DNA from 3 places in the Kineococcus endophyticus genome. Region 2 is predicted to be linked to each of the others. Evidence: riboswitches for the same ligand, from Rfam matches in the RefSeq annotation. Region 2 holds a riboswitch; each other region holds the start of a gene.
The links. Region 2 has a riboswitch for S-adenosylmethionine ahead of AB1207_RS00255 (ABC transporter substrate-binding protein). Riboswitches for the same ligand answer to the same signal wherever they lie in the genome.

Region 1: it holds a riboswitch for S-adenosylmethionine, as region 2 does, so the genes downstream of both, AB1207_RS14670 (putative leader peptide) here and AB1207_RS00255 (ABC transporter substrate-binding protein) in region 2, are expected to answer to the same signal.
Region 3: it holds a riboswitch for S-adenosylmethionine, as region 2 does, so the genes downstream of both, AB1207_RS15980 (acyl-CoA dehydrogenase family protein) here and AB1207_RS00255 (ABC transporter substrate-binding protein) in region 2, are expected to answer to the same signal.

What each region holds. Positions count from the first base shown of each region.
Region 1 is NZ_JBFNQN010000009.1:230,623-237,760, reverse strand. It holds gene AB1207_RS14680 (amino acid ABC transporter permease) at 1-519, opposite strand, end outside; gene AB1207_RS14675 (FAD/NAD(P)-binding protein) at 516-2,486, opposite strand; gene AB1207_RS14670 (putative leader peptide) at 2,558-2,650, opposite strand; SAM riboswitch class I at 2,656-2,750, opposite strand; gene AB1207_RS14665 (ATP-grasp domain-containing protein) at 2,817-3,833, shown strand; gene AB1207_RS14660 (NtaA/DmoA family FMN-dependent monooxygenase) at 3,820-5,151, opposite strand; gene AB1207_RS14655 (LLM class flavin-dependent oxidoreductase) at 5,148-6,233, opposite strand; gene AB1207_RS14650 (hypothetical protein) at 6,391-6,633, shown strand; gene AB1207_RS14645 (aminotransferase class V-fold PLP-dependent enzyme) at 6,640-7,138, opposite strand, start outside.
Region 2 is NZ_JBFNQN010000001.1:54,822-61,959, forward strand. It holds gene AB1207_RS00240 (LLM class flavin-dependent oxidoreductase) at 1-1,320, opposite strand, end outside; gene AB1207_RS00245 (carbohydrate ABC transporter permease) at 1,344-2,201, opposite strand; gene AB1207_RS00250 (carbohydrate ABC transporter permease) at 2,198-3,169, opposite strand; gene AB1207_RS00255 (ABC transporter substrate-binding protein) at 3,166-4,542, opposite strand; SAM riboswitch class I at 4,782-4,872, opposite strand; gene AB1207_RS00260 (Rne/Rng family ribonuclease) at 5,258-7,138, shown strand, end outside.
Region 3 is NZ_JBFNQN010000011.1:23,519-30,656, reverse strand. It holds gene dapC (succinyldiaminopimelate transaminase) at 39-1,220, opposite strand; gene fdxA (ferredoxin) at 1,222-1,548, opposite strand; gene AB1207_RS15985 (GNAT family N-acetyltransferase) at 1,647-2,663, shown strand; gene AB1207_RS15980 (acyl-CoA dehydrogenase family protein) at 2,756-4,018, opposite strand; SAM riboswitch class IV at 4,072-4,183, opposite strand; gene AB1207_RS15975 (AAA family ATPase) at 4,388-6,355, opposite strand; gene mshB (N-acetyl-1-D-myo-inositol-2-amino-2-deoxy-alpha-D-glucopyranoside deacetylase) at 6,535-7,138, opposite strand, start outside.

The sequences.
Region 1 (7,138 bases), on a different contig from region 2:
ACCGAGCCCGAGGAACGCCGCCGTCAGGGGCCCGATGAGGCTCTGGGTCGGGAACGTCCAGAACTGCGGGCCGAACGGGACGCCGAACCCGATGACCTCGTACAGGATCGCCAGGTTGTACCAGAACAGCAGCTGCAGGATCAGCGGGACCGAGCGGAAGACGCTGGTGTAGGTGAAGCTGACGGCCTTCAGCAGCGGGTTGTGCGACATCCGCATGAGCGCCAGGACGGTGCCGAGGACCAGGCCGATCGCGGTGCCCACGAGGGTCAGCCGGACCGTGAGCCACATCGACTCCAGGATCGTGGCCGAGAAGAGGAACTGCCCGACGGTCGGCCACTCCCACGCGGGGTTGGTGACGAGGGCGTTGACGGCCATCGCGGCGAGCACCGCGACGACGGCCGTGGCCACCCAGCGCCACGGGTGGCGGGCCGGCAGCACCGTGAGCGGTCGGGCGGGGGCGGACCGCGGAACCACCGGGGCGGCGGTGACGTCCGGGACGGTGCGGGTGGTGTCGCTCATCGACGGTCTCCCTGCGGGGTGGACAGCGGAACGGGTGACGGACCGGAGGACGCGGAGGCGGCCCGCAGGAGCTCGGCCGCGAGCCGGTCGGCGCGGCGGAACAGTTCCGCGTCGGTGCCGGGGCGGGCGAACGCGGCGGCCGAGGCCTCGCCGGAGACCCACGCGCCGGTGGCGAACCGCCGCGGGTGGGCTTTCCCGTCGCGACCCACGAGGCGGGCCGTGGCGTCCACGACGAGGCGGCCGTTGGACCACCGCGACCCGTCGTCGACGATCTCGTGGGCCCGGACCTCGCCGCGGTCGCGCAGCCGGCCCAGCAGGACGTCGGACGTCCACTCGAGGTCGGGCACGGGCAGGCGGGCCTCGACGAGTCCCTGAGCGCGGACCTCGTGCGGGCCGCTGCCCGAACCCGCCGTGAAGGCGGCGACCCCCGGGGTCGGGTCCGCCTCGACGTGGACGTCGGCCCCGAGGAACCGGACCACGCCGGCGCGGGCCAGGGCCGCGAGCTGGCGGAGCCGTTGCGGCGGAGGGCCGCTGGCGACGTAGCTGAAGAACCCGTGCCACCAGCCGTCGAGGTCGACGGCCGTCGACCGGGCGTTCAGGCGGCCCGCCGCGTGCAGGCCGGCGGTGACGACGTAGGCGGACAGGACGGCCGCCAGCACCGCGGCGTCGGGGGAGGACCGGGGGTCGCTGCGCCGCGCCCGGTCGCCCTCGACGTGCGCCAGGACGCGGGCGTGCACCTCCTCGGCGGACGTCCCCCACCACCCGTCGAGGGGGCGGTCGAGGTCCGCGAGGTCGAACCGGTCCGCGGGGTCCGGCACGGCGCGCCCCACGAACTCGTCGAGCTCGGCCGAACCCCACGCCGCCCGGCCGAACGCCTCGTCGAACTCCGCGGCCGGAACGGTCGTCCGGCCCGGGTGGGAACGGAAGAGCTCGCGGTAGTGGGCGCCCGCCATCTCGCGTGCGATGAGCGGCCAGAGGTCCGCGCGCAGGTCCAGCAGGCCGTTCCCGTGGACCGCGTCCACCGTGCGCGCCGAGTAGTACCGGGGGAGCCCGAGGTCGGCCGGGACGGGGTAGTCGATCTTGGAGCGGTAGGGGACCCCGCGCCGGGACCCGACGTGCAACCGCGGTTCGCGGCCACCGGGCCGGTAGTCCAGCCCGCCGTCCGCCCGCTCCTCGAACCGTCCACCGCGGCCCTCGGTGAGGCGCACCACGAGGTCGACGAAGGCCAGGCCCATGCCCACCACGACGACGTCCGCGCCGGGGGCCAGCACGTCCAGGTCCTGTTCGCTCGTGTACCCGGGACGGACGTAGGCCAGGCCGTGCGCCCGGGCGAAACCGGCCGTGCGGCGTTCCCGGGGGCCCGGGCGGACGTCGAGGTGTCCCTGGGCGAGGAGCACCACGTCCACCGGGAGGGTCTCGTCCGCGCCGGTCCCGTCGGTGCTGGGTCCGCCGTCCAGGTGCAGCACCTGGCCGCCGTCGACGGGGTCGTCGGTGAGGTCCAGCACCGTCCGGTGGTGCCGGTGCACCCGGACCCCCGCCGGGAGGGCGGACACCGTGCGGTCCCAGGCGTCGGCGAAGTACCGGCTGGCCAGGCGCCGGGAGGTGAAGGAGGCCGGACCGTGGTCCAGGAGCTCCGCCTGCGCCGCGTGGTTCCCCGCCGCCTCGCGGAGCAGGTCGGCGCGGTGCTCCGCGACCCACTCGGCGAGGGAGGGACCGCGCAGGACGGGCGGGGTGAGGCCGGTGACGGACGCGTCCGGCAGGACGCTGATGTCGGCGGCGCGGGAGTTCATCCACAGCAGCGGGTCCTGGACCCGGCGCCAGACGCGGCCGGCGCCGGAGTCGAAGGGGTCCACGACGTGGACCTCGAGCTCCCGGGCGGCGTGGTGGGCGTGGGCGGAGAGGCGTTGCAGCAGGACGAGAACGCGGGGTCCGGCACCGACGATGCCGACACGGGTGGGACGGGACACGGGGGCTCCCCGGGGAGGTGCCGCAGGGCACGAGGTGGCGTCCGCGGGCGCAGCCGCGACGGACGGGGGGCTCAGCGCCCCGGGCACACCGCCGAGCTCAGACGGCAGAGGTCCACGTGCCGGCGGCGGACGAGCGGGGGCCGGGCGGCGGTGCGTGCGGTCACGGTGACTCCCATCGGTCCTGGCGGAAGCACCCGCGCCTGATCGCTCAGGGGGTTGCTGCGGCGTCGACGAGCCAGGTCTCTCGGCCGCTCTGGATGGACGGTGCGAAACTATCCCACGCAGGCCCCGGACGGCAAACCCCGCCCGGAACCCGACCGGAGGAACCCGATGACCAGCGAGACCACCCACCCGCAGGCCGCCACCCGCGCGAGCTGGTCGCTCGAGCCCGGTGGAGAACCCCGGGTCCACGTCCTGCACGAGAACCCGGACTGGTTCGCGCCGTTCGAGGCGGCGTTCCGGGCCGAGGGCGTCCCCTTCCAGGAGGTGCTGCTCACGGAGGGTTCCGTCGACCTCGACGCCGAACCCGCGGCCGGGGTCTACTGGTCGCGCCTGAGCGCGTCGTCGCACACGCGCGGGCACGTGCACGCGAAGGAGTACACGCGGTCCGTCCTGGCGTGGCTCGAGGGCTGGGGACGTCGCGTCGTGGGTGGTTCGCCCGTGGTCGAGCTCGAGGTGAGCAAGGTCCGTCAGCACGCGCTGCTGCGGCGCAACGGGATCGACGTCCCGCGCACGCTCGCGGTGTTCGGGCGAGACGACCTGGTGCGCCGGGCGCGGGAGCTGCCCGTCCCGTTCATCACCAAGCACAACCAGGGGGGCAAGGGGCTGGGGGTGCGGCGGTTCGACTCCCACGAGGAGTTCGAGGCGCACGTCGCCTCGCCGGAGTTCGAGGAACCCGTCGACGGCGTCACGCTGCTGCAGGAGTTCCTGCGGACCGCCGATCCGTTCGTCACGCGCGCCGAGTTCGTCGGCGGCCGGTTCGTCTACGCGGTCCGCGTCGACACCTCGGCCGGGAGCTTCGAGCTGTGCCCGGCCGACGCGTGCGAGGTCCCGGGCCCGGGGGTGGAACCCTTCGCCCTGCGGCCCGAGGTGACCGCCGACACCCCGGTGGTCCGCCGGTGCGCCGAGCTGCTGCGCGCCGCGGGGCTGGAGATCGCCGGGGTCGAGTTCGCCGAGACCGTCGACGGGCGCACCGTGGTCTACGACGTCAACACCAACACGAACTACAACCCCGCGGTGGAGGCGGTCGCCCCGGAGTCGGCCCCCGGGGCGATCGCCCGCCACCTCGGTGACCTGCTGCGCGCCGAGGTGCTGCACCGCCCGGCGGCGGCGGTCAGCGACGGGTGAGGGGAGCCCGCAGGCCCAGGTGCTCGCGCAACGTCGTCCCGACGTACTCCGTCGGGTAGGCGCCGCGGTCCTGCAGCGCGGGCACGAGCTGGTCGACGACGTCGTCCAGGCCGCTGGGCACCAGGTACGGCGTGATGTTGAACCCGTCGCTGGCGCCCGTGCGCACCCAGTGCGTGAGGTCGTCCGCCAGCTGGGAGGCCGTGCCGGCGAAACCCCGCTCGGAGGAGTGGTGGAGCACGAGTTCGCGCAGCGAGAACTTGCCCTCCTCGGCCTCGGCGCGCCACCGCTGGGCCAGCGCCACGGCGTCGGCGCCGGTCCGGTGCGCGCCGCGGGTGCCGTCCACGACGGAGATGACGGGGTCGTGCGCGGGCAGCGGTCCGTCCGGGTCGAGGTGCGAGAGGTCCTCGCCCCAGACCTGGCCCACGAGGGACAGCGCGGTGGCCGGGGTCACCTGCTGCTCCAGGACCCAGCGCGCCTTCTCCTCCACCTCCGCCTCGTTGTCGGCCACGACGATCTGCGTGCCGGGCAGCACGAGGACGTCGCCCTCGGGACGACCGGCCGCGACGGTCCGCCGGCGGATGTCGTCGGCGAACGCGAGGGCGTCGGCGTGGTCCGTGCCGTGCCGGGAGAAGACGACGTCCGCCGTGCGCGTCGCGAAGTCGCGTCCGGCCGGTGAGTCGCCCGCCTGGAACAGGACCGGGTGCTGCTGCGGGCTCCGCGGGACGGTCGGGGTGAACTCGACGTCGAAGAACCCGTCCCGCACCTCGACCGGGGTGTACCGCTCGCCGTCCCAGCTGTCCCAGACCCGTTGCGCCGTGCGGACGAAGCGTTCGGCGCGCTCGTAGCGGTCGGCGTGGTCGAGGTGCCCACCGCGGCGGAAGTTCTCCCCGGTCCAGGCGTTGTCGGTCGTCACCACGTTCCACGCGGCCCGTCCGCCGGAGAGGACGTCGAGCGAGGCGAGCCTGCGGGCCAGGTCCGCGGGGTCGTTGTACGTCGTGTTCTGCGTCGCCACGAGGCCGATGTGCGTCGTCAGGCCGGCGAGGGTCGCCAGCTCGGTGAGGGCGTCGGGACGGCCGACGACGTCGAGGTCGTGGATCCTCCCCCGCTGCTCGCGCAGCCGCAGGCCCTCGCCGAGGAAGAACGCGTCGAACAACCCGCGTTCGGCGGTGCGGACCAGCTGGACGAACGTGGAGTGCGCCATCTGCGACCCGCTGCGGGGGTCGGACCAGATCGTGCTGTGGTTCACGCCCTGGAAGAAGACGCCGAAGTGGACGACGGCGTCGGGGAAGCGCAGGTCGCCGCTGGACGGGGTGGTCATCGGGGGTCTCCTCCGGTGGTCACGAGGGCGGGGCCGGTGGCGTACCGGTTGGCGGGGCGTTCGAGCCCGAGGGTGCTGCGCAACGTGGCGCCCGGCAGGGGGGGCCGCAGGACGCGGGCGGCGCGCAGTGCCGGGACCGTGGTGCGCAGGAGCGTGCGGAGGTCCTCGTCGAGGACGGCCGCGTGCAACCGGACCCCGTCGACCACCCCGGTCAGGTCGGTGAGCCAGGCGGCCAGCGCCTGACCGGAACCCGCCCAGCGGATCCGGCCCCGGTCCGGGGCGGGTGCCGTGGCGTCCAGTGCCGCGAGCCGGTCGGTGGCGGCGTGCGCGTCGGTGTCGAGGACGACCTCGACGTCGAGGACGACGAGGGGGCCACCGAGGGCCCGGCGCGCGCCGGCGTCCCCGCTGAGCACGACGTCCGCCGTGCTCCGGTCGGCCCGGTGCCGCAGGTCCTCCTCGCGGACCACGACGACCGCGTGCCCCTGGGGGGACCGGGGCACGGTCAGCGGCCCCTTGACCGACCAGCGGCCCGTGTCGACGTCGACGTGGTGCAACCGGTCGCGGTCGACGTACCGGCCGGTGGCCACGTCGCGGACGACGGCGTCGTCCTCCCAGGAGTCCCACAGGGACCGGACCGCGTGCACCACGTCCGCGAGCTCGCCGGCCGGGTCCGGCGCGACCGGCAGGTCGACGCTGCGCGCCACGGCGGCGGGCGACGTCGTGGCGATCCACCCGGCGCGGCCGGCGCTGGAGTGGTCGAGCGAGGCGATCTGGGCCGCGACGTGGAACGGCTCGGAGTAGGTGGTGGCCGCGACCGGCAGCAGCCCCACGGCCTCCGTCGTCCCGGCCAGGAAGGCGGCGCGCTGGACCGCGTCGAGGTGCCCGACGGGGTTGCGCGCGTCGGGCAGCGGTGAGTCCTCGAAGGTCAGCCCGGTCAGGCCCTGGGCCTGGGCCGTGACGGCGAACCCGCGCAGCCGGCCGGGGGAGAAGACCTCGTCGGGGGTGCTGCGCGACCAGCGCCAGGCGGCGGGGTGCCACCCCCCTCCGTCGACGTCCAGGAACAGGTGCAGGGGCGTGGTCACGGGGTCTCCCGGGGTGCGTGGTGGACGGAGTCGCGGAGGACCTCCCGGGCTCGCCGCGCGTGTGCGACAGTGGGGCACCCGAGAGCGGAGGTGCGAGGTGTTGCGTGGGACGTGGGCGCGATGGTGCGCTGCCGCAACCAGTTTGGGCTCGATCGTCGTGCAGGGGCTCGCCCTGGCCGGGCACGGCCAGTGGGGGTTCCCGTGGTCGCCGGCCGACCTCCACGACGCCCGGCGCCACGACCCCGCCGACGGTCCGGCGCACGACCGCGGTCCGGGTCTGGAACCCGGTCCGGGGGAGCTGAGCTGGACCGAGTTCGAGGCCGAGCTGCACGAGGTGCTCGCGCAGGAGGCGCCCCCCACGGGCGACGGGCCCCGTCCGAGCAGCGAACCGCTGGCCTGACGCCGGTCACCGCAGCGGCCCGGCGGCGGCGAGCAGCGACCCTGGCGCCGGACGCGGGTCGGACAGCGGGGCCCAGTGCCCGTCGACGACCCCGTAGTCCAGCTCCGGACCGTCCGTGACGAACCGCCGGAGCGCGGCCAGCAGCCGGTCGACCTCGGCGGACGTCGTGCCCACCCCCGTGGAGACGCGCAGGCCGCCGTCGGCCAGCCCCAGGGCGTCCGCGAACCGGTGGGCGCAGAACCGGCCGTCGCGCACGCCGATGCCGTGCTCGGCGGACAGGTAGGCCGCGACCTCCGAGACGGACCGGCCCGGAACGGTGCAGGTGACGACGCCCACGGCGTCGCGGGGACGGGGCCGGACGACCTCGACCCCCGCCAGCGCCGTCAGCCCGTCCACCAACCGGGCGCGCAGCGCCGCCTCGTGCTCCTCCAGCGCGCCCGGGGGCAGTGCGGCGAGCGTGGTGCACGCCTGCGCCAGCGCCACCGCGCCGACGACGTTCGGGGAC
Region 2 (7,138 bases):
CTTGCCGTAGATCGTCTCGCGCAGCGTCTCGCCCTCGTACTCCGTCGGGTAGACACCGCGGCGCTGGAGTTCGGGCACGACGAGCTCGACGACGTCCTCGAACGTGCCGGGGGTGATGGCGTAGGCGCAGTTGAACCCGTCGACGTCGCCCACCTCCATCCACCGCTGCAGCTCGTCGGCGACGGTCGCGGGCGAGCCGACGACGACGGCCCCCATCCCGCCGATGCCGACCCAGTTCGCGATGTCGCGCGGGGTCCACTTGCGGTCCGGGTCCGCCGTCGAGAACGCCTCGACGGCGCTGCGGACGGCCTGCGTCTCGGCGTACTCCAGCGGCTCGTCCGGCGGGTAGCTCGACAGGTCCAGCCCGCTCCATCCGCCGTAGAGGTTCAGGGCGCCGTCGTAGGAGACGTACTGCGCGTACTCCTCGTACTTCGCCCGCGCCTCCTCGTCCGTCGGCGCGGTGATGATCGTGACGAGGGTGAACACCTTGACGCTGCGCGGGTCGCGGCCGGCCTGCTCGGCCTGCGCGCGCAGGCGGTCCACCCAGGGGCGCATGACCTCGGGGCGGGTGGCGGTGTTGAAGATCGCCTCGCCGTGGCGGGCGGCGAACCCGATCCCCCGCGGGGAGGCGCCGGCCTGGAAGATCACCGGAGTGCGCTGCGGAGAGGGAGCGGTCAGCCCGATGCCGGGGACGTCGAAGAACTTCCCGTGGTGCTCGATCGGATGGACCTTCGACGGGTCGGTGAACACGCCGGCTTCGGCGTCGCGGACGACGGCGTCGTCCTCCCAGGAGCCCTCCCACAGCTTGTAGACGACCTCCATGAACTCCTCGCCGAGCTCGTAGCGCTCGTCGTGGGAGATCTGGGTGGACAGGCCCAGGTTCTTGGCCGCGGACTCCAGGTAGCTCGTCACGACGTTCCAGCCGACGCGGCCGTTCGTGTAGTGGTCCAGCGTCGCCATCTTGCGGGCGAAGGAGTACGGCTGCTCGTAGGTCAGGGACACCGTCACCCCGAACCCGAGGTGCTCGGTCACCGCGCCCATGGCCGAGACCGCGAGCATGGGGTCCCCGACGGGGACCTGCGTCGACTCGCGCAGCGCCGTCTCCGGCCCGCCCTTGTAGACGTCGTAGATGCCGAGGACGTCGGCGATGAAGAGGGAGTCGAACTTGCCGCGTTCGAGGAGCGTGGCCAGCTCCGTCCAGTAGCGGATGTCGTCGAAGCGGTGCGACTGGTCCTCGGGGTGCCGCCACAGGCCGGGGGACTGGTGCCCGACGCACGTCATGTCGAACGCGTTCAGGTGCACCCGGCGGGGTTCGGTCACGGTGTTCTCCGTCTCAGGGGGGTTCACTTCACGGCTCCGGCGGACAACCCGCCCACGAGCCACTTCTGGGCGACCACGGCCAGCACGTACATCGGGACGATCCCGACGAGGGAGGCCGCGGCCTGCTGGCCGAACTGCACGGTGCGGTCGCCCTGGAACAGCGACAACCCGACGGGGAGGGTCTGGCTGTCGGTGCTCTGCGAGAACGACACGGCGAACAGGAACTCGTTGTACGACAGGAACAGGCAGATGAGCAGCGCGGCGACCAGGCCCGGGGCGAGCAGCGGCAGCACGAGGCGCACGAGACCACCGGTGGTCGACAGCCCGTCGACCCAGCCGGCCTCCTCGATCTCCACGGGGATGCGCCGGACGAAACCGTCGAGCAGCCACACGGCGACGGGGACGTTCGCCAAGCCGTTGACGAGGATCAACCCCACGGCCGTGTTCGTCAGGTCGGCCTGCTTGAGCAGGTAGTACAGGGGAAGCACCGCGACGATCGGCGGGGCGCAGTAGCTGGCCAGCAGCACCGTCTGCAGACGTTCGCCGCGCACCCCGGCCCGGGCGGTCACGTACGCGGCGGGCACCGCCACGAGGGACGTGAGCACCGTCGCGCCGATGGCGACGACCCAGGAGTTCGCGAGCATCGTCGACAGCGGGACCGTCGAGAACGCCTTCGAGAAGTTCGACCAGACGAAGACGCTCGGCAGCCAGCCGCCGTTCGCGATGTCGTCGACGCTGCGCAGCGAGAGGGAGACGAGGAACAGCAGGGGCAACAGCGCGACGAACGCGACGACGGCGAGGACGACGCGGATCCCGCCGCGGCGCAGGGTCGCCGCCGGGCTCGTCGCGCGCCGGGTGCTCGCAACCGTGGTCGCGCTCACTGGTCGGCCTTCACGGCGCGCGCCCGCAGCAGCGTGACGACGGTGGTCAGGACGCCCACGACGAGGCCGAAGACGAGGGTCTCCGCCGCGGCCGTGCCGATCTCGTAGCTGCCGCGCATGCCCGTCCTGAAGATCTCGAAGCTGGAGACGATGGTGGAGACACCCGGCCCGCCCTGCGTCACGACCGTCACCAGGTCGAACACCTTCAGGCCGATGACGAGTTCGAGCAGCAGGACCGAGAACACGTTCGGGGCGATCACGGGCCAGACGACGTTCGTGAACGACCGGAACGCCCCCGCGCCGTCGAGCGCGGCCGCCTCGCGCAGTTCCTCGGGAACGCCGAGCAGTGCCGCGAACACGAGCAGGGTGACGAGCGGGGTCCACTGCCAGACGTGCATGACCACGAGCGCGCTGAACGCCCCGACGCTGTCACCCAGGGGGTTCGCGCCGGGGAAGCCCAGCAGGGAGAACAACCCGCCGAAGGCGCCGCCGACGGGGGCCAGCATGAGCTTCCACGCCACCCCGACCATGACGGGCGGCGTGACCAGCGGCAGCAGCAGGATCGTGCCGACGACGCCGAAGCGCGTCCCCCGGGCGTGCAGCAGGAGGGCCAGCAGGACGCCGATGAGCGTCGCCGCCAGGGCCGCGACGACGGCGAACACGACGGAGCGGACGAGGGACCCGGCGAAGGCCAGGGACTCCCAGGCGTCCACGAGGTTGTCCGTGCCGGTGAACCGCTGCAGAGGCCGGGCCAGCGACGACTTCGTCACCGCCAGCGCGACGACGAACAGCGTGGGGTAGACGAGCATGAGGGCGAGCCCGGCCAGGCTGGGCGCCGCCAGCCAGGTCGAGACGTGCCCCGGACGGTGCCGGCCCGGGACCGCCCGCGGTGTGCCGCCGGAGCCGCGCCGGGGCCTCGGGACCCCGGCCCGCGTCCGTTCCCCGCGCTGTTCGTCGAGCTGCGTCATCCGAGTTCCTTCTCCCAGCTCTCGGCGGCCTTGTCGAGCGCGGCCTGCGGCTGCGTCTGCCCCTGGATGGCCAGGGCCAGCTGGTCGACGAGGTCCTGCAGCGCCTTGGGGGCGCCCTGCTGGCTCGGCCACGCCAGCGGCGTGCCGTCCAGGCCCTCGCGGATGACGTCGGTGGCCTTGCCGGCGGCCTTCGCGTACGAGTCGGCGTCGAGCACCGACTTGCGGGCCGGGTCGATGCCCGAGCCGGCGGTGGAAGCGAGCAGGAGGTTGTTCTCCTTGTTCGTCGCCCACTCCACGAACGCCGCGGCCTTGTCCTGCTGCTTGGACGCGCTGGAGACGCCGAGGCCGAAGCCCGCGTCGAGGGCCGTGCGCGGGGTCGTGTTCTTCCCGCCGACCGGCAGCGTCACGACGCCCCACTTGTCGACGATCTTGGAGCTCGACGGGTCCTGCGCCTTGAGGCCGAGGTCGGTCCAGGTGTCGAGCATGGCGCCCTGACCGGACAGGAAGGCCGAGTTGGCCTGGTCGAAGCCCGTCTGCAGCGGCGTCGGCAGCGCGGAGGGGGAGACGTCGATGAGGTGCTGCAGGGCGGCGAGGCCCTCCTCGCCCGCGAAGGCCGGCTTGCCGTCGGCGTCCACCAGCGTGCCGCCGTAGCCCGCGAGCCGGTTGATGAAGGAGCAGCCCAGGATCATCGGGACCTGCTGGCCCTCGACGATCGCGCCGTAGACCTTGCCGCCGGAGTCCTTCGTGATCTTCTCCGCGGCCGCGTCGTACTCGTCCCAGGTCTTGGGCGGCTCGACGCCGTACTGCTCGAACACCTCGGCGTTGTAGTAGAGGACGTGGGTGTCGCCGTCGAAGGGCAGGCCGTAGCGCTTGCCGTCGATGAGCGTGTAGGGGTCGTAGATCGACGGGAGGAAGTCGTCCGTCCCGATCTCGCTGTTGGCGCCGATCCACTCGGTGAGGTCGACGAGGGCGTCGGCGTTCACCAGCTCACCGAGACCGAAGTAGAAGTAGTCGAAGACGTCGAACTCGCCGTCGCCGCCCTGCACGTCGAGGATCTGCTTGCTCGTCAGCTGGTCGTAGGGGATCGCCGTGACCTCGAGCTTGCCGCCGAACTCGTCGGCGAACTTCTTGCCGAGCAGGTCCGTGAAGGCCAGCACGTGCGGCTGGTTGACCATGAGCTTGAGCGTCGCGCCCTTGAGGTCGACGGCCTTCTCCGCGGCCAGTCCCGAGGCCGCGGACCCGTCGCCGCAGGCGGCCAGCGTGCCGGTCGCGGCGAGGGTGCCGACGCCGAGGGCGCCGGACAGGATGCGACGGCGGCTGGCGACGAGGCGGGAGCTGGACGGGGACAGGGGGCTGCGACGGGGCGCGGACATGGCTGTGCTCCGGGGGTAGGCGGACGGGAGGTCCGTCGGGGGTGCGCGCGGAACGGCGCGCTCGTGCGGTGCGGGGGTGCTGTCGTGCGAGGACCCCGGGGGAGGTGGCGGCGGCCGGTCAGGCCGCGGGCGACGTCCCCCGGCACGCCGGGGAGCCCGGGCGACAGACCATGGAGGCCGTGCGCACGAGGTCGACGTGGTAGCGCCGGGTGAGCTGGGTACAGCTGTCCACTGCGAGTCCTCCATCGCCCCTGGCGGGAGCACCTGCCGCTCGCGCGGTGGTTGCTGTGGCGTCGTCGAGCCAGGTCTCTCGGCCACTCTGGATGGTGTTGCGGCGAGCGTAGCGGACCGCCGTGGCCTCCGGGAACGTTTCGAGGTGCCCGAGTGCGCAGGGTCACGCCGGGCGGGCTGTGCGACACTGAGGACGGCCGTGCGTTCCCCTACACCGGGCGCTCGGTCCGCCGTCGAGACCGTCGCCTGGTGCGTGGGTCCCGGGCAGCGCCGCGGTCTGGTGGAAGGACCTCGCAGGCGCCCCGGCCCCTCCCCGGACGACGACCGCCGGTGGCTCCGGGGGGAGCACGCGTCGCGCGACCTCTCCGGTGCACCAGGACTTCCGTCGGGCGCGGGTCGACCCGCCCGGCGATTCCGACGAGGACGCCCGGGCGTCCGCGGGGACGACCGGTGGAGCGGACGCTGCGGGCCAAGCGGAGCACCCGTGACGAGCACACCTGAAGAGAACGCAGCCGCGACTGCCGGGACGACGAAGCCCCGCCGCCGTCGGGCGGCCAGCCGTCCCGCCGGCCCCCCGGCCCACCTGGAGCCGACCGACGCCGCCGGCGCGGTCGCCGGCACCGAGCCCGACGCGACGCCCGTGGCGCCGCAGGAGCCTCCCGTCGCCCCTGCTGGACCGCCCTCCGAGACGGTCAGCGAGACGGCCACCGAGACGGCGGTTGAGACCGCCGCTGACGAGACGCCCGCGCCCCGCCGCCGCGCCCGCCGGGCCACCCGCAAGGTCGCGACCCCCGAGGCGCCGGCCCCCGAGGTCGCCGCCGCCGAGACCCCCGCTGCCGAGACGCCCGCCGTCGAGACGCCCGCCGTCGCGCCGGAGGAGCCCGCCGCCGAGGCGCCTGCCCCCACCCGCCGCCGCCGCGCCCGCAAGGCGGCCAGCGCACCCGCCGAGGTGCCCGCCGAGCCGGAGGTGGCGCCCGCCGTCGCGGCCGCCGAGGACGCTCCCGTCGAGGAGGCGCCCGTCCAGGCGCCGGCCGACGTCCCCGCCGAGGTCACCGAGGCACCCGCCGCCGAGGCGGTCGAGGAGGACCAGGCCGACCTCATGGACGACCCCGTCCTGCTGCGCGCCGCCGGGTTCGCCCGCGGGGCCCGCCGCGGCGGCACCGGCGAGCCGACGGCCGACCGGGCCGCCGACGCCGCGGCCCGGGCCACCGCCCTGTTCTTCCAGGCGCCCGACGCCGAGACCCCGCCGCGCCGCCGCCGCGCCTCCGCGCCCGCCGGCCCCCCGCCCGGAGCCCGGGCCACCGACGACCAGGACCACGGTCAGGACCACGACTCCGTGGACACCGACGACTCCACCGACGCGCTCGACGGGGCCGAGGGCCGCTCGCGCGACGACGAGGTCCTCGACAGCCTGCGCGACCTGCGCCGGACCCGCGGCGGGCGCCGCGACGAGCGCGACGAGCTCGAGGACGAGTCGGACGACGACGAGAACGAGGACGGCGAGGACTCCGACGAGTCCGAGGAGTCCGACGAGGACACCCGCGACGAGGACGGCGGTGCACCGCGCCGGCGACGTCGCCGCGGTGGCCGGGGCCGCCGCAGCCGGGGCCGCGACAGCGACGACCGGGACGACCGGGACGACCGGGACGACGAGCCCGGCGCCGAGGCCGCCGAGGACACCGCGTCGGAGGACGCGTCCGAGGACGAGGACGACTCCGCCGACGGCCCGGACGACGGGGAGGAGCAGTCCGGCTCCTCCCGGCGTCGTCGCCGCCGCCGCCGTCGTGGTGGTTCGGGCGAGGGGGACGACGTCTCCGGTGACGACCCGCCGAACACCGTCACCCGGGTCCGCGAACCGCGTCGCCCCCGCGGCACGGGCGAGGACGAGGTCACCGCGCTGCGCGGCTCGACCCGTCTGGAGGCCAAGAAGCAGCGCCGTCGTGAGGGCCGAGAGGCCGGGCGCAAGCGCGCCATCCTCACCGAGGCCGAGTTCCTGGCCCGCCGCGAGGCCGTCGAGCGCGTGATGGTCGTGCGCCAGCAGGACGACCGCACCCAGATCGGCGTGCTCGAGGACAAGGTGCTCGTCGAGCACTACGGGGCGCGGCAGGCGCAGACGTCGATGGTCGGCAACGTGTACCTCGGCCGCGTCCAGAACGTGCTGCCGAGCATGGAGGCCGCCTTCGTCGACGTCGGCAAGGGGCGCAACGCCGTCCTGTACGCCGGCGAGGTCAACTGGGACGCCGCGGGGCTCGAGGGCCAGCCGCGCCGGATCGAGGCCGCGCTGAAGTCCGGCGACCCCGTGCTGGTCCAGGTCACCAAGGACCCGGTCGGGCACAAGGGGGCCCGGCTGACGAGCCAGGTGTCG
Region 3 (7,138 bases), on a different contig from region 2:
CGACACAGGTCCGCCACCGGTGGAAGACGGGCGGACGGTCACGCCAGGTCGGCCAGCCGGTCCCCCACGCGGGCCACCCGTTCGTCGGTCGCCGTGAGGGCCACGCGGACGTGCCGCGCCCCGGGCGGGCCGTAGAAGTCGCCGGGGGCGACGAGGATCCCGCGGTCGGCCAGCAGGTCGACGGTCGTGCGCGCCGGCTCGTCCCGGGTGCTCCACAGGTAGAGCCCGGCCTCGCTCGCGTCGATGCGGAAACCGGCGCCCTGCAACGCCTTCCGCAGCACCTCGCGCCGCGCGCGGTAGACCTCGCGCTGCGCGGCGACGTGCTCGTCGTCGCTCAGGGCGGCCTGCAGGGCCACCTGCACGGGCCACGGGACGATCATCCCGGCGTGCTTGCGCACCTCCAGGAGCTCGGCGACCAGGGCCGGGTCGCCGGCGAGGAACGCGGCCCGGTACCCGGCGAGGTTCGACTGCTTGGACGTCGAGTACGCGACGAGCAGTCCGGTGTGATCGTTCCCACACACGCGCGGGTCCAGGACAGAGGCGACGAGCCCCCCGGCCGTCGTGTCGTGGGCCGGGGACCAGCCCAGCTCGGCGTAGCACTCGTCGGAGGCGACGACGACGTCGTGCTCGCGCGCCCAGGCCACCAGGGCCGCGAGCTCGGCGACCGTCCGGACCGCGCCGGTCGGGTTCGACGGGGAGTTCAGCCACAGCAGCCGGATGCGCGCACCGCCGTCCCAGGCGGTCTGCAGCTCCTCCACGGTGTCCGCCCCCAGCGGCGTCGCGCGGGCCAGCCGGGCCCCCACGTCGTACGTCGGGTAGGCCACCGCGGGGTGGGCGACGGTGTCGCCCGCGCCCACGCCGAGCAGGAACGGCAGCCAGGCCACCAGCTCCTTGGAGCCGACCGTGGGCAGGACGCCGTCCGGGTCGAGGCCGGGGACGCCGCGGCGGCGGGCGAACCAGGCCGCGACGGCCTCGCGCAGGGGCGCGGTGCCGTGCGTCTGGGGGTAGCCGGGGGCGTCGGCGGCCGAGCGCAGGGCGTCGGCGACGACGGCGGGGGTCGGGTCGACGGGGGTGCCGACCGACAGGTCGACGATCCCGTCGGGGTGGGACCGGGCGCGGGCCTTGGCGCCCGCGAGGGAGTCCCAGGGGAAGTCGGGGAGCGAGGCGCCGACCCGGCCGCGGGCCCCGGTCACCGGCTCGTGGCGGGTCGGCGCACTCACGTCAGTGGCCCTCGGCCTGCGGGGGCAGCGCGGTGACGACCGCGTGGTCGGTGTCGATGACGCCCATCTTGGCGGCGCCGCCGGGCGAGCCGACGGTGTCGAAGAACTCGACGTTGGCCGCCGTGAAGGCCGACCACTGCTCGGGGACGTCGTCCTCGTAGTAGATGGCCTCGACGGGGCAGACCGGCTCGCAGGCACCGCAGTCGACGCACTCGTCCGGGTGGATGTAGAGCGACCGCTTGCCCTCGTAGATGCAGTCCACGGGGCACTCTTCGATGCAGGCCTTGTCCTTGACGTCGACGCAGGGTTGCGCGATGACGTAGGTCACGGGATGTCCTCCTCCTCCGGCGGGCGGGCGGCCGGGACGCCCTCCGTAGTATCGCCGACGCCTGCGGCACACCGCACACGCACCACCCCGGGAGAGCAGTGACCGACCCCACGCCCGATGCGCTCGTCCGCCCGCTGACCGTCGGCGGGCGCGTCGTCGTGCGCCACCGGCTGCCCGACGGCTCGGCCACCGACGCCCTCGGGGACCTGCTCGCCGACGACGGGGAGACCCTGCGCATCGCCACCCGGCGCGGGGAGGTCGTCGTGGCCCGCGCGGACGTGCTGGCCGCCAAGCCCGTACCCCCGCCGCCGGCGCGCAAGGGCCCGCCGCACACCGCGGTCGGGACCGAGGACCTCGAACGCGTCATGGCCGAGCACTGGCGCCCGCTGGAGCGCGTCGACCTCGGCGGCTGGCGCCTGCGGGCGAGCGAGGGGTTCACGGGCCGGGCCAACTCGGCCCTGGCGCTCGGGGACCCGGGCCTGCCGCTGCGCGAGGCGGTCGCCGCCGTCGTGGACTTCCACACCGCCCGCGGGCTGCAGCCGCTCGTGGCCGTCGCCCACCCCGACGGCGGGCTGGGCGAGGGCACCGCGCTCGTCGACCTGCTGGCCGCGACCGGCTGGACCGTCCGGACGCCGACGGTCGTGCTGACCGCCGCGACCGACGACCTGCCCGGTGCCGCGGAGGTCCCGCTGCCCGCGGGCCTGCGCGTCGAGACGTCCGCCGAGCCGGACGACGCCTGGCTCGAGCGGTACCACTACCAGGGGCTGCCGACGGTGCCGCCGGCCGGACGCCGCATCCTCGTCTCGGCCGACGAGCAGGTGTTCGTGCGGATCGTCGACACCGGGACGGACGGCGGGACGACGGTGGCGATCGCCCGCGGGTCCCTGTCCCCCGGCTGGGCCGGGGTGACGGCCGTGGAGACGCTCCCCTCGCACCGGCGCCGCGGCCTCGGCCGGCGGGTGCTGGCCGAGGTCGCGGACTGGGCCCGCTCGCGCGGCGCCGCGTCGACCTACCTGCAGGTGCAGGGCGACAACGCGGCCGCGCGGGCGCTGTACGCGGGCGTCGGGTTCACCGTCCACCACGCCTACCACTACCGGGTCGCGCCGCAGCGCTGACGAGCGAACGGGATGTCTGCACGTCGGACCGGGAAAGCGCTCAGAAGACGCTTTTCGGGGCCCGGCGTGCAGACATCCCGTTCGCCACCGGACTACCGACCCGTCTCCTGCGACCGCACCGCCGCGGCGTCCACGGACGCGTGGGTGCCGATGTCCCAGACGAAGGGCGGCTCGGTGCCGTTGACCGACCAGTCCCCCACGATGCGCTGCTTGTAGACCACCGGGTTGTGCGAGGCGACCGTGCGTGCGTTGCGCCAGTGCCGGTCGAGGTCCTTGGCGCGGGACGTGCCGGACGCGCCGAGCGTGTTGAAGAGCAGCGTCGCGGCGCGCGGGACGGTCTCGGACAGGACGACCTGGGCCTGCGCCGTGCGGATCTCGGCCAGCACGTTGGCCTCGCGGTCGGCGTCCGTGCCGGGCAGGTGCGCGGTGTCGGCGGCCCCCTGGACGGCCTGCGCCGCAGCGCGGACGAGGGCGCGGGCCGTGAAGGCGGTCGCGGAGATCTCCCCCACGACCGACAGCACCTGGGCGTCGTTCCGGACGAGCGGGGCGAGGCCGTGGGTGTAGCTGCGGGTGCGGCCGCGCACCTGTGCGCCGGTGTCGCGCTCGACGGCGGCGGCGATGCCGGCGTGCACCGCGAGCAGGACGAGCTGGTAGAGCGCCGTCTGGTAGCGGAACCGGTCGGTGAACGGGGCGACGTCGGCGGCGTCCACCTCGACGTCGTCCAGGACGAGGGTGCCGGTGCCGGTGAGCTGCTGCCCGAACCCGTCCCAGTCGTCGGAGACGCTCGCGCCCTCGGCGTGGACCGGCACGAGGACGGTCACGGTCTCGAAGGAGCCGTCCGGGAGCTCGCGGCGGGCGGTGGCGTCGGTCCAGTCCGCGAAGATCGTGCCGGTCGTGTAGTACTTGCGGCCGCTGACGCTGGTGCGCCCGTCGCGGGTGGTCACGACCGTCTGCTGCCGGCCCGTGACGCCGTCCCCGACCTCGCTCCACGCGTTGCCGACGAGCTCACCGGCGACGACGCGCTCGACCCAGCGCGACCGGTACTCCCCCGCCGGCAGGCTCAGCACCTGCTCGACCCAGGCGATGTGCCCGCGGAACACCTGCGGCAGAGCGGAGTCCGCGGCCGCCAGGTCGACGAGGAGGTCGGCGAACTCGACGAGGTCCAGCCCCTCCCCGCCCTCGGCGACGGGCACCCGCAGCCGGCCGAACCCGGCCTCGAGGAGGTCGCGCACCTGCGCGCGCGGCAGCTCGTGGTCCTGCTCGCGGGCGACGACGCCCTCGGCGAACCGGGCGAAGAGCGGGGCGAAGCGCTCGGCGGCGGACTGGGTGGTGGCGGTCAGCGTGTCGCTGGTCAACGGGGTCTCCTCGGTCGCGGAGGGCCCGGGCGGGGGGCCGGCGGCGCGGGGACCGTTCGTCCTTACCCGTGCCGGAGCACCAGGGTCAGGTCGTCACCCGGGGCACCCCACGACGAGGAGGGTTGCCGGCCAGCGAGCCGGGGCTTCGCGCTGGCGCTCATGACCTGGGAGCAGGAAACCAGACCCTGCCGGTCCGGTTCAAGCGCACGGCCGAACGGGAGCGGTGCACCCCAGCCCCCCGGGGTGCCCCGCTCCCGTGCCCCACTCGCGACGACCGCCCCCCGGAGCTCAGCCCCCCGGCTCCGGTGCCGTCGCGAGGTCCTGCGTCGCGACCGGGACTCCCCTCCGGGTCCCGGTCGCGACGAGCCTTCAGATCCGCCGGTCGGCGGGGTCGCGCAGGTCGATGACCCGCTGCGGGGCAGCCGACGCGTGCTCGGCCTGCGCGGCCTGGAGCACGTCGGTGATCTCGTGGCCGATGAGCTCGTGGCGCTCCAGCAGCGCGTCGCGCAGCGCCTCGACGAGGTGGCGGTGGCGACCGAGCAGCTCGCGGACGGCCTCCTTCTGCTCGCGCAGCAGGTTCTCCACCAGGCGGCGGCCCTCGGAGTCGCCCAGGACGCGGGAGACGAGGTTGCCGTCGGCGAAGGCGCCCTGCTGGACGGCGGCGAAGGACACGAGCGTGCCCGCCATGCCCGCGGAGCCGACCATCTGGGCGGCGACCGACGTCGCCGACTGCAGGTCGCCGGCCGGACCGGTGGAGACGTCGCCGAAGAACAGCTCCTCGGCCACCTGCCCCCCGAAGGCGATCTTGATCATGCCGGCCAGCTCGGTGCGCGAGCGGGTGTAGACGTCCTCGGCGTCACCGTGGGCGAGCAGCCCGAGGGCGCTGGCGCGCTTGACGATCGTGAGGATCTCCAGGCGCCGCTGCGGCGCGACGAGCCACGCGACGGCGGCGTGCCCGGCCTCGTGGGTCGCGATGAGGCGCGCCTCGTGGTCGGTGTAGGCGACCGGCTGGCCGAGGCCGACCTCGGTGACGAGCCGGGCGTGCTCGACGTCGGCCCAGCTCATGCCGTCGCCGCCGCGGCGGACCGCGTTGACGAGGGCCTCGTCGAGCAGGTTCTCGATCATCACCGGCGAGTAGCCGTTGGTGATGCCGGCCAGGGCGTCGCGGCGCTCGGCCTCGTCGAGGGGCGCCTCGTGGGCCTTGCGGGCCAGGAAGTGGTCGACGAGCTGCCGGCGACCGGCCTTGTCCGGCAGACCGAAGGTCATGCGGCGGTCGAAGCGGCCGGGGCGCAGCAGCGCCGGGTCGAGGGCGTCGGCGCGGTTGGTCGCGGCGATGATCAGGACCTCGACGGGTTCGCCGACGGGACGCTGGAGCCGGCGGTCGGCGGGCAGGAACCGGTTCACCGTGTCGACGAACCAGCCGTGCAGGCGCTCGGACGTCGTGGGCTCGTCGAAGGACTGCATCTGCACGAGCAGCTCGTTGACGACGCCGCTGGCACCCTCGCTGGAGGCGAGCCGTTCGGTCTGCAGCGCAGCGTGTCCCGTCGCGGGAGCGGTACCCGGCAGGGACATGGGCAGGTTGGTGAGGCCACCGCAGCCCATGACGCTCGCGGTCGTGGCGGCGGTCATCGAGCTCATGCCGCCGCGGGCACCGGCGATCGCGTCGATCTCCTCGATGAACCCGATGGCGCCGCCCTCGCGGCGGGCGGCCTTGCGCAGGGCCTTGAAGTAGGAGCGCACCTTGCGGGCCGTCGCGCCGTACCACATGGACTGGAAGCTGGTCGCGGAGACGAAGAGGAACGGGACGCCCGCCTCGCGCGCCATGGCCTTGGCCATGTGCGTCTTGCCCGTGCCCGGCGAGCCCTCGAAGAGGAGGCCGCGGCGCGGACGGCCGCCCATGCGGCTGCGGAAGGTGCGCGAGCCGAGGAACAGGTCGAGGCTGCGCTCGACGTCCTCCTTGACGGGGTCCAGGCCCTTGACGTCGTCGAGGGAGACGTCGATCTGCTCGGGCCGGTACACGACGTGCGGCGAGCGCCCGGAGACGAGGGTCTGGCCGAGCATCAGCGCGATCATGAAGGCGAAGAAGACGCCGATCATGAGGTACAGGGGGTCGACGGCCGGCAGGTCCGGGACGAGGGACCCGCCGGTGGCCAGGCGGACGTCGAGGACGAGCAGCGCGGCGAGCACGACGAGCAGCAGCGTCCGGGTGCGGCGGCGGCGGTTGCGCTCGCGCAGCCGGCCGACGTCGGCGCTGTCGCGGCCGGCGCGGGGTGCGCCGTGACGGGCGGGCTGCTCGGACGTGCGCCGGGCGTCGGGGGCGCGCAGGACGTGGGCCACGGGCCGCTCCTCCTCGGATCACGCCCGGCGGGTTCCGGACGTGGGTCCAGCCAACCCCGGCCCCTCACGCACGGCCACCCACCGTGACGCGTTCGGACGATCGCGTTCACCCGCCCGGAGCAACGGAACGTGTCGAACCGATCACCCGGCGCACGACGCCGCGGTGTGCTAGCGCCGCGTCACTCCGCGGGGGCGACGCCGGCGAACAGGTCCGTCTCCCGACCGTCGGCGTCGAACGGCCCCGAGGCCACGCCGTGCCGCAGGCGGAAGTGCTCGGTCGGCCAGACCGGTTGCGGCACACCGTTGGACAGGCGCATGACGGGCACGTCGGCGTCGAGGTCGAGCTCGACCTGGGTGGCGTGGGCGCGCAGCGCGGCGAGCTTGGCGGGCAGCTGTCCCGTGCCGTCGACCACCGTCGTGACCTCCCCGTCGGGCACGACGACGCTCGGCAGCGTCCCGTCGGGGTCCCCGGCGCCCGCGGCCCCGGTCCCGGCGAGGGCGCGCAACGCCACCCGGACGGCCGACTCGGGCTGGACGATCTCGTAGACCTTCGCGACCTGCCACGGCACCGTCCCGTCGTGCTGGTCACCCGCCGCCAGCACCAGGGCGCGCACGGTGGCCTCGTGCACCCGGACGTGGTCGGGGTGGCCGTACCCGCCGCCCGGTTCGTAGGTGACGACGACCTGCGGACGCACCTCGCGCACGACGGCCGCGACCTGCGCGGCGACCTCGTCGGGGTCGGCCGCCGTGAGCGCCCGCGGGTCGACCTCCCCGCCGTCCACC